One region of the Marinomonas sp. IMCC 4694 genome, then DNA from elsewhere that is predicted to be linked to it. Evidence: riboswitches for the same ligand, from Rfam matches in the RefSeq annotation. Region 1 holds a riboswitch; the other holds the start of a gene.
What was found. A riboswitch is a leader RNA that binds a small molecule or an ion and turns the genes downstream of it on or off. The one in region 1 is predicted to bind cobalamin.

Region 1 (3,407 bases):
TTCAGCACCAGCACTTAAATTTTCTGTATCCATAATGGTAGCCGCTAAAGCAAATGACCAATACTCGATTTGCAGACCGGTTGAAAGCTCTAACCCTCGAACTCGTGCCGATTCAATATTACCAACCGTAGGGTAATTCCATGTAATTAAATCATGATAATCGGCTTGAAAAACCGCCACATCCCAATAGCTATTTTGATAGTCACCACGTAAGCCAACTTCAAATGATTCTGAAGTCTCCGGACGAATTTCATTCGTTAACGTATAACCCCAATTTTCCGCATTCATTGAGTTAAATGTTGGGGCAGTAAAAGAAGTACGCCAGCTTGCTCTGACTGAGTAAACATCGTCAATCTGATAACCCAAAGCAACGCCGCCAGTAGTTTGTGTATCATACTCGTCGTATCGATCAGCACGTATATTCAACTGAGCACTGGCTTGCCCAAACTGAGACAGTGACTGAGCGAATACCCCCTTACTGGTTCGTTCTTTAGTGTAAGAGCCCTCAAAGTCATCTTGAATGTGCTCAGCTCCAAAAACCAGCTTATGATTACTTTGTGATAAGGTATTACTCCAACGTACACCTCGCGAGCGGCTATAAAAATAACTGTTCGTCTTGACTCCTTTGTCATTCAGAACATCAGAATCATCACGGGATTCTCGCAATTGAATTTCAGACTGCCAGTCCTCTGTCAAATCGACACCACTCGTTAATGCAATAGCCTGATTCACAAAGTCATTGCTGCGCAAACTACCAGTAGAGGTAGTGTAGTCCGACTGACCTTCTGCACGCATAATAAAAACCTTCGCATAGGCACCCGAATCAAATTCATAACCAAGGCGGGTAAAGATATTGTCATTTGAATATCCCATATCACCCGCATGCTCTTTGACTACTGTCCCATCAGTTTCGAACGTACCCACTGAAAGAAGATAGCTTGCGTCTCCTGATAATCCAGAAACGCTGGCACTCGCCTGTTGGGTATTAAAAGACCCGCCGCCTAGAGATACATTCGCTTGCGTTTCTTGACTCGCTTCAGGGAAAAACACTTGCACAACGCCCCCTGCCGCACTTGAGCCATACAAAGAAGACTTAGGTCCACGTACAATTTCAATGCGCTCAACTTGGAACATGGGCAGGTATTGCCATGAAGAAGACCCCGTTGAATGCGATTGGATTGGCACACCATCAATTAACAGCTTTGTGCCTGTACTGCTCGACCCTCGGGTATAAATGCTTGTGCTTTTGCCATACCCCCCATTCGTGACGATATCAATACCTGGCTGACTCGCCAATAACTCACTGAGTTCCTGAGGCTGCTGTTTGTTCACCGCATCCCTGTCAATCACAGTTACCGAAACTAATGAGTCAGCTTGATTTTGTTCGGTTGTCGTCGCCGTTACCACTAGAGGAGATAAAGTGAACGATGTTGTTGGTGAATTATTCGCATGAAGTGAAGGAACAGACACGATACTAAGCGCCACGAGGGTTCTCGTGAACGAAGGAGAAGGAAATGGAGTTTTCATAAAATAAGATCTACTGTTGCACTGAGCACGCCCGCACAGTGGTGACATTTGGCTCCAGCTTACGCGGAACCCCCAGCTACAGGCAGGTCTCCGGACTCAAAAGTTGCGAATGCAGGCTTTACCGCCTTCCCATGGTTTACCACAGTGGCTGATTGGCAAAGTTTGACTTTTTTACCGTTGCGGGGGCAGCGTCAGAATTGCACTGACTTCCCTATTATTGCTGACAACTTAGGTCAACAACCTGTAACGATGCGTACTCTAACATAAGGTGCCATCTGGGTCATATATGGTCCATCCCGCGATGCAAGATAAAGTTACTGGTATGACAGAAAGATATTGCTTCCATATATCCGGCCTTTAACTGAGGTTTTTGTAACCTCTGGCCCTGATGGAATTCGCTCGCTCCTACCTCATCAGATGATCGGCCTCTATGAGCCCTAGACCCTAGCAGGTTTTAGGAACGCAGGTCTTACCTTTTATGCCATCACTTGTACTTTATCCACGCAACTCGTTGCTGATCTACCTTGTTAACCGCTTTTCTGTTTAACTTTTCTTTGCATCTCATGACCAACTCGGTCGGGATCAGGCTGCTGCCTGATAAGATTCCTTTTTACTCAAGACCGCCCAAGCAATACGCGCATTTTTATTGGCGACCGCAACGGCTGAAATATTCTTACCACGGCGGTTATCAAGCTCCTTCACCCAACGATTACGGCGATCATCATGTTTGTCGGCCACCCTGACAACCGTCCTGCCACCATGGATCATCAAGGTTCTTAGATAGGTATCCCCTCGCTTACTGATGCCGAGCAAGGTGGGTTTTCCTCCGGTGGAATGTTGTCTAGGCACCAGCCCAAGCCAAGCGGCCAGCTCACGGCCGTTTTTGAACACGGTCACATCACTAATCGCCGCGATCAGTGCGGTGGCGCTCAACAGGCCGACGCCCGGAATGGTGAGCAAACGTTGGCAATCGTCATGGTTTTTGGCGATGGTTGCCAGTTGTAACTCAAGTGCCTCAATCCGATCATCTAAATGAACCATCTCATCGTAGAGCGTGCTGAGCAAGGCCCGAAATACATCACTTAATCCATTGTCTCTCTCTTCGAGAATAAGGGGGATGTGTTTTCGAACATAAGAAATCCCCTTGGGAATGATAATGCCGTATTCTATCAGTAGCCCCCTGATCTGATTGGCTTGCGCCGTTCTTCGGGCAACCGCTTGGCTACGCACACGGTGAATGCTCTGGATGTCCTGTTGCTCAATACTTTTCGTAGGCACAAAGCGCATACTCGGGCGCTGGATCGCTTCACAAATTGCCTCTGCATCTGCGGCATCATTCTTGTTTGATTTGACATAGGGTTTAACAAATTGAGGGGCAATAATACGAACCGAATGCCCCAAGGCCGTAAATTGACGGCACCAATAATGCGCACCGCCACAGGCTTCAATGCCAATGACACAAGGTGGAAGATTAGCGATGCAGGGTAACAGCTTGCTACGGCTGAGCTTTTTTCTGAAAACCACCTTCCCATGGTTATCTACGCCGTGCAATTGAAAGCTGGTTTTGCTCAAATCAACTCCGAGAGTACATACCTGGCCTTTTTTGCTATGCTCGTTCATGGTTCGCTCCGTTTCTTTTGATGAATGACATTGTTCACACAACTCACTTCATCATGGCTCATTTGAAGCCGATATGGGGCGGGGTGGACCATTCCATTAGATGAAAATTTAGTCCACTCGACTCGGTTTTCTACCGCGCTTTCTTGGCGTCACTCGCCTACCCGTTAGCTTCTCGATCTCCTCTTTAAAGCGTTCGTTTCCCAGTGCCATATCTGAATGCGTAGCGGATCGAATCCGTCCGAGTTCTTCTTCTGGGATGT
Region 2 (3,407 bases), 530 kb from region 1:
ATTTTATTGGTAATTTTAGGTAAGACATAGATGATTTGTGGATTTGATTACGGCACATCGAACTGCGCCCTGGGTATTGTGCAAGACTCAGCGGTGCGTTTGGTGGCATTGGAAGGCAATCATTCTTTTTTACCCTCTACGCTTTATGCGTTAGACCGAGACCTAATTACAGAAGCGGTCGGGCGTGGCATGCAAGGGATGACTGCGCGCCATGACTTTGCTCAGTTACGACAAAACGCGCTGACTAGAGCGAAGCGTGCACGTTATGAAGAAGACATCGCCGACGACGATCAAACGGTGTTTTTTGGTCGTGCGGCGTTTGAAGAATATTTCCAATGGCCGGAAGAAGGCTACTTTGTGAAATCCCCCAAGTCGTTCTTGGGTGGCACCGGCCTGCGTGCGGAGCACATCTATTTTTTCGAAGATATCGTGACCTTGATGATGCAAAACATCAAACAACGTGCGGAAAAAAGCCTAGGCGCTGAGATCACCCACACTGTGATCGGTCGTCCGGTGAACTTTCAAGGCTTAGACGCCGAAGCGAGTAATCGACAGGCCTTAGAAATACTCACCACCGCGGGCAAACGGGCGGGATTCAAAGAAATCGAATTTCTGTATGAGCCGATCGCGGCGGGGTTGGATTTTGAGGTCAAAATGACCGACAACAAAACCGTGTTAGTGGTCGACATCGGTGGCGGCACCACCGACTGCGCCATGGTACGAATGGGGCCAGATTACGTCAAAAAAGACGATCGCCGCGGTGACTTTTTGGCTCATACCGGTGAGCGTGTCGGCGGGAACGATTTAGACATACAAATTGCCGGTAAACATCTCATGCCGTTGTTTGGTATGGATTCTTTGTTAAAAACCGGTTTGCCCATGCCAACGCAGATGTATTGGAACGCGATCACGACCAATGATGTGTCGGCGATTGCGACGTTTAACAGTATGGAAACAAAGCATCAGATTACTCAGATGCGTCAAGACGCGGCGCAACCCAAGCTGATCGAACGCTTTATGCGTATGCGTGAAGAAAAGCACAATTACCACATTGTGCGAAGTGCAGAGGAAGCCAAAATCGCCTTGTCTGACACCCACGAGCATAACGTCTTGTTAAATTACATTGAAGCGGGACTGAGTGCGGACATCACTCGTGACAGATTAGCGGCTTCTATTGCGTCGCCGCTGGAAAAAATGTTGAGCTTGATGTCGGCTGCGATAGAGCAAGCTGGTGAAAAGCCGGATGTGATATACATGACCGGTGGTTCAGCAAAATCGCCTGTTATTCGTGCGGCGATTCAGCAGCGAATTGGCGATATCCCCGTACTAGACGGGGACCACTTTGGTAGCGTTGCCGCGGGCTTAACTGTCTGGTCTGAACGTCTTTTTAAGTAATATGCTTGGTTGTTTAGAATGTTTTTGTGTGTTTTTTTAGATTATAGTCAGAAAATACCATGCATTAAGTGGGCTGTGGATGAGTCGCGTTCTGATGAGCATGAAAAGTATTCTTGCTGGCATGACTATTTGCTCTTGATTGGTTGCTTAACCTCTCATAAAACTTTAGGCTTCCAGCCTGCGATAGCACGCTATTTAGTGTGCTTATCGATTCTTGTAAAGGTGCTCAAATACGAGTGAAACGGGAAACAGGTGCGAGTTTGAACAAAGCCTGTGCTGCCCCCGCAACGGTAGATCAGCGATGTGTTTTTTCTTATTGCCACTGTTTGATTATGGGAAGGAATGAGAATCGCAAAAACACAGTATTCCCCTACGCTGATGAGTCCGGAGACCGGCCTTTATTGTTGGGCTTTTTATGAGCAACGTGTGTTGTATTAAAAGTCGTTGAATTTGAATCATACGGGTGTGTATGACATTTATTTTGGAGGCACATTGTGCATATTGAACCAGGCGTTGTAGACGGCGCTAAAATTGTTTTAAGTTACGCTACGGCGTTAGCGGCGTTTGGCTTTTCTGCGAAAGCGTCCATCGACATGATCAAAAAAGACGGATTTATGTCCTTGGTGGGGCGCAGTGTATTCACGACGCTGCTTGTGTTTGCTTTTTTTGAAATATTGCCCCATCAAACGGTGGGTGTCTCCGAAGTGCATCTTATTTTGGGTTCAACTTTGTTTCTGATCTTTGGTCCAGCGGCGGCGTCCATTGGGCTTATTTTGGGATTACTCACTCAAGGCGTTCTGTTGGCGCAGTTTGACCTGCCTCAATACGGTATGAATGTGACCACATTGTTGTTGCCATTGTTTGCTATGTCTGTGGTTGCGCGTCGCACGATTGCGGCCAATACTGCTTACGTGGATATTAGCTACCAACAAGCATTCAAATTGTCTTTGACTTACCAAGGCGGCATCGTAGCTTGGGTAGCGTTTTGGGCATTTTATGGACAAGGTTTTGGTGCTGAGAATCTAGCGTCAGTGGCGACCTTTGGTATGGCGTACCTGAGCGTGGTTTTGCTTGAGCCCTTGTTAGACCTTGCGGTACTAGCGAGTGCAAAAAACCTCCAACGTTTCAAAAAATCTACATTGATTGAAGCGCGCTTGTTTCACTGATCAACGGGTTTTAGCATTCCAAACGGTAAGATACCCAAGCAGTCGCTGCGCTACTTGGGTATTTTTTGTTTTCTAAACACGCTGACGTTCGCTTTGACTGTGTTCAATCACAAAATCGAGAAAAGCGCGGTTGGCTTTAGATAGGTAACTATTTTTACGCCAAGCGATGTTGAGATCGAGCCAAATGGGCGGGTCAAACGAGCGAGTGATCAGTTGGTCGTCGTCTTCAATGACCATGGCCAGCAAAGTAGACACGCCAAAGCCTTGTTGAGTAATGGACTTAATCAGCGGAATCAAATTGGTTTCGAAGCCAATTTTAGGCGTTCGTTGACACGCTTTTGCCAATTTATCGACGATGCGCCGATGAAAGAATCCTTCTTTAAACATCACTAATTCTTCGTCAAAAAACGCTTCTGGCGAGATCTTGTCCAGTTGGCTAAAAGGGTGGTCTGTTGCAATGGTGACCAGCATTTCTTCCCTGAGTAGCGCTCGAGTGTCTAAGCTGTCTGGCAATGTTTCGGCCACGATCACGCTCAAATCCAGCTCGCCTTTTTCGAGCATTTGCTGAAGCTGCCAAGTGCCACCTTCAATGACTTTTAAAGTGAGTGTTGGGTGTCGATGTCGAAACGCCATTAAAATGGGGGGGAAATAATACGATCCCAGCATGCTGGGAATCCCTACGCGAACTTCCCCTTGGCTAAGGCCTTTGAGTTCACTCATTTCAAGCAGGGCTTCGTCGGTCGCCTGAATGATTTTTTCTGCATGCAGTAAGAGCTTCTTACCTTCATCGGTTAGGCCGATATTGCGATCGGCACGATGAATCAGGGTCAAGCCCAGATCTTGTTC

Region 2: linked by a shared signal. The riboswitch ahead of FXV75_RS05290 (energy-coupling factor ABC transporter permease) and the one ahead of FXV75_RS07655 (TonB-dependent receptor domain-containing protein) in region 1 are both predicted to bind cobalamin.

Annotation. Positions count from the first base shown of each region.
Region 1 is NZ_VSRV01000001.1:1,668,278-1,671,684, reverse strand. Features, by position in the region: gene FXV75_RS07655 (TonB-dependent receptor domain-containing protein) at 1-1,485, opposite strand, end outside; cobalamin riboswitch at 1,591-1,787, opposite strand; gene FXV75_RS07650 (IS110 family transposase) at 2,110-3,147, opposite strand; gene FXV75_RS07645 (transposase) at 3,256-3,407, opposite strand, start outside.
Region 2 is NZ_VSRV01000001.1:1,142,266-1,145,672, forward strand. Features, by position in the region: gene yegD (molecular chaperone) at 31-1,395, shown strand; cobalamin riboswitch at 1,599-1,810, shown strand; gene FXV75_RS05290 (energy-coupling factor ABC transporter permease) at 1,890-2,561, shown strand; gene FXV75_RS05295 (LysR family transcriptional regulator) at 2,634-3,407, opposite strand, start outside.